Regions from separate parts of the Frondihabitans australicus genome, predicted to be linked through region 2. Evidence: predicted binding sites of a transcription regulator. Region 2 holds the regulator's gene; the other holds the start of a gene.

Region 1 (5,802 bases), 490 kb from region 2:
TCGGCGTCTCGGGCGACAAAACGCGACACCTGCGACGCTCTCGTGCGTCGCAGGTGTCGCGTTTTGTCGCAGGGGGACGAGTAGCTCAGAGACGGGGAGGGGCTAGAGGGCGAGCTCAGCAGGCATCGGCGGGTTGGCGCCGGCGCGCGACACAGTCACGCGGGCGCTGCGGAGCGCCACGTCGGCCACGGCCTCGAGGTCGGCCCGAGCCAGTGACCCGGCCCGCAGCGACGAGTCGAGACCCCGCAGCAGGATCGCCGAGAGCAGCCCCGACATGAAGGCGTCTCCGGCCCCGATCGTGTCGACGACCGACACCGGCAGCGACGGCAGGTCGAGCCGGTCGGACTGCGAGAAGACGAGTGCTCCGTCGCCGCCGCGGGTCATCGCGGCGAGCACGGCCCCGAGCGACAGGAACCGCTCGAGAACGGCGGCGGGCTCGACGCCCGGATAGAGCCAGGCGGCGTCCTCGTCGCTCAGCTTCACGACATGCGACACACGCGCTATCGCCTCGACGGCCGCGACGACGTCGGGCCGGGAGGGCGTGACACCCGGGCGCACGTTCGGGTCGAAGCTCACCAGGGCCGTGGCGGAGGCGGTCTCGAGCAGGCGGCGCACGTCGTCGGCTCCTGGTGCCAGAGCCGACGCGATCGACCCCGTGTGGACGAGCCGCACTCCCGCCGGCGCCGAGAGAGCACCGGGCGCCCACGCGATCGAGAAGTCGTACTCGGCGTGGCGGTCGGCCTGGATCGTCGCGACCGCCGTCGACGTCGGCTCGTCGACGAACGACGCCTCGTCGAGCACGACGCCGGTCTCGTCGAGGTGCGCGACGATCGCCTCGCCGCGGTCGTCGCGGCCGAGCTGCGTGCGGAAAACGGTGGGCAGGCCGAGGCGCGCGAGCCCGTAGGCGACGTTCATCGGGCTTCCGCCGGGGTGCTCGACGGTCGACGCGCCGTCGACCACGATGTCGACGAGGGCCTCGCCGACGACGAAGGCGGCCGGGGCGGCGGGGCCAGAGGGCGCAGGAGCAGGGCCACTCGGCGCCGATGCAGAGCTCATGCCCCGAGCATAGGGTCAGGCGCGCCCGAGCGTGGCCGCCGGGTACTCCCCGAACCGCCGCACGTAGGCCCCGGCGAAGCGCCCCGCGTGCGCGAAGCCCCACCGCCTGGCGACGGCCGCGACGGTCGTGTCGGCCGGCGAGTGCGCGCCGAGCTCTGCACGCACGTGGTCGAGTCGGATCCCGCGCAGGTAGTCGGTCGGCGTCGTGTCGAGCTGCTGCTGGAACACGTGCTGGAGCCCGCGCAGGCTGAGCCCCGCGGCCTCGGCGATGTCCGTCGCCGTGATCGGCTGCTCGGCGCGCGCGTGCATGAACTCGACGGCCGCTCGCAGTTTCGCGTGCGACGGCAGCTGCAGCAGCATCGTGGGTCGCGGTGCGTCGTGGGAGAACGTGGCGAGGAGCGCTTCGGCCGCGGCGCGATTCGCCTCCGCGCGCAGCAGGGGGCTCGCCGGGGCGTCGCCGGGCGCACCGAGCACCACGCGCGCGACGCGGGTGATCGTCGATTTCCAGGCCGTCAGCTCCTGCGCCTCGGGCACCACCTGATGGTGGAAGTGGAGCGGCCCCGGGGCCGCGCCCGTGCGCTCAGCGGCGATCCGCTCGAGGTACCGGGCGTCGAACTGCACGAGGTTCTGCCGGGTCTCGGCGAAGTGGAACGCGAACCGCTTTCCGGTGGGGAACATCGCCGGCCGACCGAGGGCGAGCGCGGTCTCGTCTCCGCCGAGGTCCATGACGGCCGTGCCGCTCGAGATCCACGAGACGATGTACTCGTCCTTCGGCTGGACCGTTCCGAGCACCGTTCCGAAGAACGCCGACGAGCGCAGCGTCATCTCGTCGTCGCCGGTGAGCGAGTAGCGGTAGACGAAGTCCTTCTCGGTGCGCTCCATGTGGAAGCCGGAGCCGTTGTAGCCCTCCGTGTAGAACTCGCGGGCCTCGTCGAGGTCCGTTCCCTCCGTCTCGAAGTGGCGGCGGGAGTCCGCGGCACGGGTGTCGGCAGGGCGGGAGTCGGCGTCGCGAGCAGGGTCGGTCTCGGCGTCGAAGGCAGGGTCTGGCGTGGACATCTCGCGGATTCTCACACGCGCGTGGAGTGGCGCGATATCCCTGTTCTGCCGAACGCACTTCTGATATAAGGCGGATTCACCGGGTGCGGCAAGCATCGAGCGGGCAGGGTGGAAACACACAGCTTTCAAGGAGAGACCGCATGACCGATCAGCAGGATCCCGGCACCACGCCCCCGCCGCCCCCGTCCGAGCGCCCGCTCGACGCCCCTCCGCCCCCGGCCGAGACCTCGCACGGCGAGACCTCGCCCTCGGCGCCGCCCCTCGGGCAGGAGGCCGCCGAGGCCGACGCGCAGCAGTCCGGCCGCCCGGCCCCGCAGTACGGCGAGTACGCCCCTCCCGGCAGCGTGCCGCCGCCGGCCGCCGCGCAGCCCGCGGCCGACGCCACCGGCTCGGCTGCCGAGTCGCTCGGCGGCGTCGGCGCGTTCGTGGGCGGCTCGTACCCGCAGGTCGTCGCGTCGTTCACGAAGTACGAGGACGCCCAGAAGGCCGTCGACCGGCTCTCCGACGAGGGCTTCCCTGTCGAGAACGTGTCGATCGTCGGGCACGACCTCCGCACGGTCGAGAACATCCGCGGCCGGGTGACGAACGGCTCTGCGGCGCTTCGCGGCCTGACGTCGGGAATCTGGTTCGGCATCGCCCTCGGCGTGCTGTTCGCCCTGTTCAACCCGAAGGACAACTTCTTCGGCGTGGTCCTGACCATCGTGGTGATCGGCGCCGTGTGGGGTCTCATCTTCGGCTTCGTCGGGCACGCGATGACCCGCGGCCAGCGCGACTTCTCGTCGATCAAGACGATGGAGGCCGGGCGGTACGAGGTGCTCGTGCGCGGCGAGTACGCGGCGCGCGCCACCCAGCTCCTGTCGCAGGCGACCTACCCCAGCTAGCCGGCCCGGCGCCGCCACGCGCCCGCCGCGCCCCGCGAGATCGCATTCGTTGTCGCCCCGGTCCTTCCGAGCCGACAAAGCATGCGATCTCGGGCCGGTGACGTCGGTCAGGATCGCGCGCGACGCGGCGTGCCCCACACGCGCCGCCAGCCGAATGCATCGGGATACAGCTCGCGAGCGACAGCGGTCAGCCGAGGCCCGAGGTGCCGCAGATGGCGGGATCGCGGGCCGAGGTTTTCGACGAACGACAGCGCGATGACGTTCTGCCGATAGGCGTCGCCCGTCGCGTATCCGGCCTCGAGGAAGTCGAGGAGTGCCCGGACCCGATGTCTGTCACCGAGCCGGCCGGCGACCAGGTTCGCCGTGATCTCGCCGACGAAGAGATGCCCCAGGACGAGCCCGTCGTCGTCGCGGAAGAAGTCGTCGTCGTTCGTCTCGCTGAACTCGGGAAAAGCACGGACGAGACCCTCGAACCAGGATTCGAAGTCGCCCGGCACACGACGCGCCTCATCGGTCACGAAGCCCCCTTCCTCCGGGCCAGCATCCCACACACGGCACACGCGACGAGGGTTGAGCGGGGTGCGCTCAACTTTTTTCGGCGAACGGGAATGCACCCCACCCTCCATGGGTTAGTTGAGTCATAGGCACTCACGTTTACCCAGGAGGTACCTTGCCTGAGAACTTCGGCCCCACGAACGGCGACAGCTCGTCGAACGACAACTCGTTCGATGAGATCTTGGCTCGTCTCCTCGCCGGCCAGCAGAACGGCGGCAACTTCGGCCGCCCCATCGACATCTCGCGGCTCCTGAGCCGACGCACCCACGAGCTCCTCGGCGCAGCGCGCACCTACGCGGTCGAGCACGGCCACGCCGAGCTCGACGCGCTCCACATCCTGCGGGTCGCGGTCGACGAGCACCCCGCGAGCGACCTCATCGCGTTCGCAGGAGCAGACCGAGACCGCCTCGTCCAGGCCATCGAGGGTCGTCTTCCCGGTTCCGGCGGAGGCGCCCCCGAGCGCCCGGGCCTGACTCCGGCGGCCCAGCGCGTGCTCCTCGAGTCCGCGCAGGCCGCCCGCGGCTTCGGCTCGACCTACGTCGACCCCGAGCACGTGATCTTCGCCCTGGTCGTGAACCAGGACTCCGTCACCGGCCAGCTCCTGGCCGCCGCCAGCGTCACCCCCGAGGCCATGCAGCGCTTCGCCCAGCAGGGCGGCATCCAGACGGCGCAGGCGGCCGAGGAGGGCCAGCAGCACCCGGGCCAGGAGCCCTCGGACACCCCGACCCTCGACCAGTTCGGCACCGACCTGACCGCCCGCGCACGCGACGGCAGGGTCGACCCGGTGATCGGCCGGGCCGACGAGATCGAGGCGACCGTCGAGATCCTGCTGCGCCGCACCAAGAACAACCCGGTGCTGATCGGCGAGCCCGGCGTCGGCAAGACCGCCATCGTCGAGGGCCTCGCCCAGCGCATCGCCGACGGCGAGGTGCCCGAGCCCCTGCGGAACAAGCGCGTCGTCGCCCTCGACATGGCGTCGATGGTGGCGGGCACCCGCTACCGCGGCGACTTCGAGGAGCGCCTCACCAAGGCGGTCGACGAGATCGCCGCGCACTCCGACGAGCTCATCGTCTTCATCGACGAGCTGCACACGGTCGTGGGCGCAGGATCCGGCAGCGAGGGCGGCATGGACGCCGGCAACATCCTGAAGCCCCGGCTGGCCCGCGGCGAGCTCCACATCGTCGGCGCCACCACGCTCTCGGAGTACCGCCGCGTCGAGAAGGACGCCGCTCTCGAGCGCCGCTTCCAGCCCGTCCAGGTGCCCGAGCCGAGCGTTGAGGACGCCGTCCAGATCCTCGCCGGGCTCGCCCCGCGCTACGAGGAGCACCACGGCGTGACATACACGCCCGAGGCGATCCGCGCCGCGGTCGAGCTCTCGCACCGCTACGTCAGCGACCGGTTCCTGCCCGACAAGGCCATCGACCTGATCGACCAGGCCGGCGCCCGCCGCCGCCTGCGTCTGGGTTCGACGGTCGACGTCGGCGCTCTCCAGCAGGAGCTCGCCGACCTCGAGTCGGCGAAGAACCAGGCCGTCGCAGCCGAACGCTACGAGGAGGCCTCCGGGCTCCGCGACCGGATGCAGGAGGTGGAGGGTCGGCTCGAGGCCGCCACCTCGCATCCTGCGCCCTCGATGACCTCGGTCGACGCCGTGATCGGCGAGGAGGCCATCGCCGAGATGGTCTCGCGCGCCACCGGGATCCCGGCCTCGCGCCTCACCGAGGGCGACCGCTCTCGACTGGCGGTGCTCGAGCACGAGCTGCACGCCCGAGTGATCGGCCAGCACGACGCGGTCGCCGCGATCGCCAAGTCGATCCGCAGGAGCCGCACCGGCATGGGCGACTCCCGCCGCCCCACCGGGTCGTTCCTGTTCCTCGGCCCGACGGGCGTCGGCAAGACCGAGCTCGCCAAGGCTCTCGCGGCCTCGCTCTTCGGAGACGAGTCGTCGATGCTGCGCTTCGACATGTCGGAGTTCGGTGAGCGCCACACCGTCTCGCGCCTGGTCGGCGCCCCTCCCGGATACGTCGGCTACGACGAGGCCGGGCAGCTGACCGAGCGCGTGCGCCGCAACCCGTACTCGGTGATCCTGCTCGACGAGATCGAGAAGGCGCACCCCGACGTGTTCAACCTCCTGCTGCAGGTGCTCGACGACGGTCGCCTGACCGACGGCCAGGGTCGCACGGTCGACTTCCGCAACACGGTGGTCATCATGACCTCGAACCTCGGCAGCGAGTTCCTGGCATCGCGCAGCGGTGCC
Region 2 (5,802 bases):
TGCGTGAAGACGGCGGACAGGTTCGACTCGGCGGCATTGAGGTCGAGTGCCCGTTCGCCGACGAGGGGATCCTGGTGCACCCTGATGCCCGTGGAACCGTGCAGCGCGGCCGCGCCCAGCGTCAACGCGCCGTAGTGGTCGCCGATGACGACGACCTCGCCCGGCTCGGCGGCGGCCAGCGACGTGGCCGCCTCGTCGAGGAGCAGGCGGTCGGTGGCGTCGACGGCCACGAGGTTCGGCGCCTCGAAGTCGGGGCGTCGGCGGAGCGTGTCGAAGTCGAAGGGCATCGACCCAGCGTAAGGGCGGGTGGTCAGTCGGCGATGCCGAGGTCGTGGCCGGTGCCGGTGAGGCGGAAGCGCGGGGCGTCCTCCTGCGGGGTGGCGTCGGCCTCGAGGTCGATGAAGAAGCCGGCGGCGCTCAGGGTCCGGCCGTGGATGCACGAGCCCGACATGGCCCACAGCTCACCGTCGTTGCGCGAGACGGCGCCCGAGAGCGTGCCCGCGACCTCGAGCAGGCCGCCCTCGTGGATCGAGACGGTCGCCTGGCACGAGCCGCTGAGGAGCACGTAGCCGCCCGGTTCGATGGTCAGTCGGTCGTCGACTCCGCCGCGGAGGTCGAGAGACCCGCCGTCGCAGACGAGGATGCCGTGCGGAGCCGTTCCGGTGAGAACGACCGGTTCGTCGATGGTCAGCGCCTGCGCCATCACACCAGTCAGCTTCTTCATACAGGGACTCTAGGAGTGCTCGTCGCGGCTTGTCGAGTACGCAGAGGCACCGACAGAACGGGGTACGCCCCATGTCTCAGGGGTGCAGGCCGGTGAGGAGGTCGGACGGGTCGACGCCCAGGCCGCGTGCGAGCTTGACCAGGGTCGTGACCGTCGGGTTACCGTCGCCGCGCTCGAGCTGATAGTAGTTGCCGAGCGCAACGCCGGCGCGGTCTGCCGCCTCTTTCGGGCTGAGGCCGACGCGCTCGCGATGCTCGCGGAGACGGAGCGCCATGGACGTGCGGATGGCCTGATCGCGTGGTCTCATGATCACGATATTACTAGGAATATTTTGTTCCGCGTTAGTACTTGACAGGTATTACATCAGTCTGAAAGTGTGATGGGAACATCGAGGGCCGTACAACCCCCGCCGCTATTCGCCGAGAGGATGAATGACCGATGCCCGTCCCACGACCCCAGATGCTCGCCCCGCGCCGGCTGCTGCGCGACCAGATCCGTGAAGAACTGCTCGAGGCGATTCTGAACGGCACGCTCGAGCCCGGCGAGCGACTCGTCGACGACGAGCTCGTCGAATGGCTCGGCTGCTCGCGCACGCCGATCCGCGAGGCCCTGAACGATCTCATGCACGCGGGGTTCATCGAGATCGAGCCGAACAAGTACACGAGGGTGGCCCAGCCCCGCGACGACGAGGCGTTCGAGGTGCTCCAGACGCTCGGTGTGCTGTACGGCGGCGCAGTCCGCCTGGCAGTCGGCAGGCTCGACGACACGGCACGCGACTCCATCGTGATGACGATCGACGCAGCCCGCGACGACCTCGCGAGCCACGACGCTCTCGGGCTCAACGCGCGAACCATCGCCCTCTTCGACCTGTTCGTCGACGCCTGCGGCAACTCGCAGCTGCAGCGCGTCTGCCGCGACATCACCGCCGGGCTGGCCTACCGCCTCCGGCTGCCGAACCTGTTCGACCTGCTCGACATGTCCTCGCTCGACGACGCCTATTCGAGGCTGCGTCAGGCGACGGTCGACGGCGACGCCATCGGCGCCGAGCTCGCCGCGGAGGCCCTGCACCGGCTTCCGGCGGGCGCACTCGTGTGAAAGGCGCGGGTGGCCCGGCCTACGTGCCGTTCCAGAGCGCCCGGTAGAAGTCCGTGCGCTCGACATCGGGAGCGATGCCGTATGCGTCGAGGAAGGCGCCGTCCCACCCCGGCCCGTAGTTCCACTCCAGGCTCATCGTCGCGACGGCGACGTCGGCCCAGCGGTCGGCCACGCCGAGCGCGTCGAGGTCGACGTGGCCCGACCACGTGCCGTCGTCGGCGAGGAGGGTGTTGGGCACGCAGGGGTCGCCGTGGCACACGACGAGACGATCGATCGGCGGCACCGGGGGCAGCGTCGGCTCCTGCGCCCTGGCCTTGTCGCTGGCCGCGAGGCGAGCCGACACCGACCAGTCGAAGGGGCAGTCGTCGACGGGCAGAGCGTCATGGAAGGCCCGGAGAGCTCGGCCGCAGGCCGTCACCGCGGTCGCAGGATCCGACTGCCACCTCGGCACGACCGCGCTCGTCCCGGCGAGGCCCTGCGTCACGAGCCAGCCGGCATCGTCGTCGCGGCCCGAGGCCAGCACACGCGGCACCGTGACGTAGTCGACGGCCCAGCGGAGGCGGGCTTCTTCGGCGACGAGGTTGAGCCCGCGGCCGTGAGGCGCCCACTTCGCGAAGCGACGTGTGGGGCCCTCGCCGAGCTGGAAGGTCAGGCCGCCGACCTCGTTGCGCCAGACCGGGGTGACCGTGTCGGCTCCTGCGAGCTCGGCCACACGGGGCGGAGTCTCGACGTCGCCGAGGCCCAGCAGCTGCGCCACCACCGGGCGCGGGCTCACCGGTTCGGGCGCCAGAGCACGACGGAGGTCTGCCGCTGCGGGCGAGTGCCGTGGCGCAGCGGGACGACGCCGCCCGACGACCCGGCCGCGAAGACGCGCGAGCCCGGGCGATTGAGGAGTTCGTCGGCTAGGGCCGACTCGAGCTCGCGGACGCGCGTGGTCAGCGCGGTGACGTGGTTCTCGAGCTCCAGGATCCGGCGGATTCCCTCGAGGCTCACGCCCTCGCCGCTGAGCCGTGCGATCTCGCGGAGCTGATTGACGTCGCGCATGGAGTAGCGGCGGCTCTTGCCGGCGGTGCGGGTGGGCACCACGAGCTCGAGTCGGTCGTACTGCCTGAGCGTCTGCGGGTGCATGCCCGCGAGCTCGGCCGCGACCGCGATCGCGAAGATCGGGGAGTTCTCGTCCACTGCCTGGCCTCCTTCACACGAGGGTAGCTACTGGCGCGCCCGATCGAGCAGATCGGCACGGGGGTTCTCGTCGGGCAGGGCGTCGCGCAAAGCCTCGACAGCCTCGCGGGCCTTGTCGCTGAGGTGCGACGGCACGGCCACCTGGACGGTGGCGAGCAGGTCGCCCTTGCCCTCCTTGGCGTCGACGCCGCGGCCCTTGACTCGCAGGACGCGGCCCGACGGGGTGCCGGGCGCCACGCGGAGGCGAACCGGGTCGCCGGCCAGCGTCGGCACCTCGATGGTCGCGCCCAGCGCGGCCTCGGCGAAGGTGACCGGCACGTCGAGGCGCAGGTTCAGGCCGTCGCGCTCGAAGACCGGGTGCGGGCGGACCGCCACGGTGAGCACGATGTCGCCGGCCTCGCCACCGTCGCGGCTGGGCTCGCCGCGACCGCGGAGACGGATCTTCTGGCCGTTCGTGACACCGGCGGGGATCCGCACCTTGATCGGCTTGCCCTGCGACTGGCTGAGCGTGATCGTCTCGCCGGTGACCGCCGTCTTGAAGTCGAGGGTCGTCGAGGCGACGATGTCGTTGCCCTTCGTCGGGCCGCCGTAGCCGCGGAAGCCGCCGGAGGTCTGGCCGAAGCCGCCGCCGCCGAACATGCCGCTGAAGATGTCCTCGAAACCGCCACGACGACCGCCTCCGCCGCCGCCCTGGCCGAACATGCCGCCGAAGACGTCCTCGAAGCCGCCGCCGCCCTGTGCGCCCGAGCCGGCCGTGAACCGGGCTCCGGAGCCCATCGCGCGGATCTGGTCGTACTCCTTGCGCTGCTCCGGGTCCGAGAGCACCGAGTGCGCCTCGCTGATCTCCTTGAACTTCGCCTCGGCCGCGGCGTCGCCGGGATTCGAGTCGGGGTGGTACTGGCGCGCGAGCTTGCGGTAGACCTTCTTCAGCTCGGCGGGCGTGACGTCTTTCGAGACGCCCAGAACGGCGTAGAAGTCCTTGTCGAACCAGTCCTGGCTTGCCAAGCGTCGCAGCCTTTCGTGTGGGGCACACGCGATTCGCGTGTGTGAAGAGTATGGGGGCGGCGGGCCCCGTCGAGGAGCCCGCCGCCGGTGGCGCCAGAGGCGCCGGGGGTTGCTACGCCGGGACCGAGACGGCGACCTTGGCAGCGCGCAGCACGCGCTCGCCGAGGACGTAGCCGGGCTCGATCACGTCGGCGACCGTGTTGACGGTCACCTCGGGGTTCGGCAGCTGCACGATCGCCTCGTGGAACTTCGGGTCGAACACGTCGCCCTTCGCCCCCACCTGAGTGAGGCCGAATCGGTCGAAGCCCGACCGGAGCTTCTGCGCGATGACCTGCATCGGCCCCTCGTCGAGGTCGCCGTGAGCCTCCGCTCGCGTGAGGTCGTCGAGGGCCGGCAGGATCGCGCGAATGACCTCGGCGATCACGACATCGCGATTGGCCTCCCGATCGCGCTCGACGCGCTTGCGGAAGTTCACCAGCTCGGCCTGGGCGCGCAGCATGTCCTGACGCATCTCGGCGACGAGGTCCGCCGAGGCCTGATCGAGGATCGCCTCGTCGTCGGCGCTGAGACCCTCGGTCTCGGGGAGCTCGACGTCGGGGCCCTCGGCGTCGATCAGCTCGGAGGCGTCGTCGACGTCGGCCGTGCCGCCGTCCTCCGACGGGGCCCCGGCCGACTGGGGCTGGGGCTCCGCCTGAGGGTCGACGCGGTCGTCGGGACCGGTGCTGCCGTCGGGGGTCGTGTTGTCGTCGCTCATCGACTACTTCTTGTCGTCGTCGTCGTCCACGACCTCGGCGTCGACGATGTCCTCGTCGTCGGCCGGAGCGTCGCCCGCGGGGGCGCCGTCGGTCGGGGCCTGCGGGTTCGCCTGCTCGGAGGCGTAGAGCGCCTGGCCGATCTTCTGCTGGCTCTCCGACAGCTTGTCGACGGCCGGCTTGACGGCCGAGTCGTCGTCGCCGGCGAGGGCGGACTTCAGGGCGTCGACGTCGGCCTGGACCTCGCTCTTCACGTCGGCGGGCAGCTTCTCGTCGTTCTCCTTCAGGAGCTTCTCGATCGAGTACACCATCTGCTCGCCGTTGTTGCGGATCTCGTTGGCCTCGCGGCGCGCCTTGTCTTCCGCGGCGTGCTCCTCCGCCTCGCGGACCATGCGGTCGATGTCGTCCTTCGAGAGCGACGAGCCGCCGGTGATGGTCATCGACTGCTCCTTGCCGGTGCCCTTGTCGCGGGCCGACACGTGCACGATGCCGTTGGCGTCGATGTCGAAGGTGACCTCGATCTGCGGGATGCCGCGCGGAGCCGGAGCGATGCCGGTCAGCTCGAACGTGCCGAGGTTCTTGTTGTCGCGGGTGAACTCGCGCTCGCCCTGGAAGACCTGGATCGCGACGGACGGCTGGTTGTCGTCGGCCGTCGTGAAGGTCTCGCTCCGCTTGGTCGGGATGGCGGTGTTGCGCTCGATGAGCTTGGTCATCGCGCCGCCCTTGGTCTCGATGCCGAGCGACAGCGGGGTGACGTCGATGAGGAGGACGTCCTTGCGCTCGCCCTTCAGCACGCCGGCCTGGAGCGCGGCGCCGACGGCCACGACCTCGTCGGGGTTGACGCCCTTGTTGGGCTCCTTGCCGCCGGTGAGCTGCTTGACGACCTCGGTGACCGCGGGCATGCGGGTCGAGCCGCCGACGAGCACGACGTGCGAGATGTCGGAGACCTTGACGCCGGCCTCGGCGATGACGTCGTTGAACGGCTTCTTGGTGCGGTCGAGGAGGTCGGAGGTCCACTGCTCGAACTGCGCGCGGGTGATCGTC

The links. Region 2 encodes HspR, which represses chaperone genes until heat shock. Its sites were predicted from a motif close to AAGTTGAGTCNNNNNGACTCAACTT; they were not measured.
Region 1: the regulator HspR is predicted to act here: its motif matches at 3,561-3,585, upstream of C8E83_RS18365 (ATP-dependent Clp protease ATP-binding subunit).

What each region holds. Positions count from the first base shown of each region.
Region 1 is NZ_RBKS01000001.1:3,863,065-3,868,866, reverse strand. Features, by position in the region: gene C8E83_RS18385 (carbohydrate kinase family protein) at 103-1,056, opposite strand; gene C8E83_RS18380 (AraC family transcriptional regulator) at 1,072-2,112, opposite strand; gene C8E83_RS19975 (YflT domain-containing protein) at 2,253-2,993, shown strand; gene C8E83_RS18370 (DUF7674 family protein) at 3,101-3,511, opposite strand; gene C8E83_RS18365 (ATP-dependent Clp protease ATP-binding subunit) at 3,664-5,802, shown strand, end outside.
Region 2 is NZ_RBKS01000001.1:3,371,584-3,377,385, reverse strand. Features, by position in the region: gene C8E83_RS16165 (class I SAM-dependent methyltransferase) at 1-287, opposite strand, end outside; gene C8E83_RS16160 (hypothetical protein) at 311-724, opposite strand; gene C8E83_RS16155 (helix-turn-helix domain-containing protein) at 801-1,031, opposite strand; gene C8E83_RS16150 (GntR family transcriptional regulator) at 1,163-1,819, shown strand; gene C8E83_RS16145 (aminoglycoside 3'-phosphotransferase) at 1,839-2,594, opposite strand; gene C8E83_RS16140 (heat shock protein transcriptional repressor HspR) at 2,591-3,001, opposite strand; gene C8E83_RS16135 (DnaJ C-terminal domain-containing protein) at 3,029-4,006, opposite strand; gene C8E83_RS16130 (nucleotide exchange factor GrpE) at 4,119-4,760, opposite strand; gene dnaK (molecular chaperone DnaK) at 4,764-5,802, opposite strand, start outside.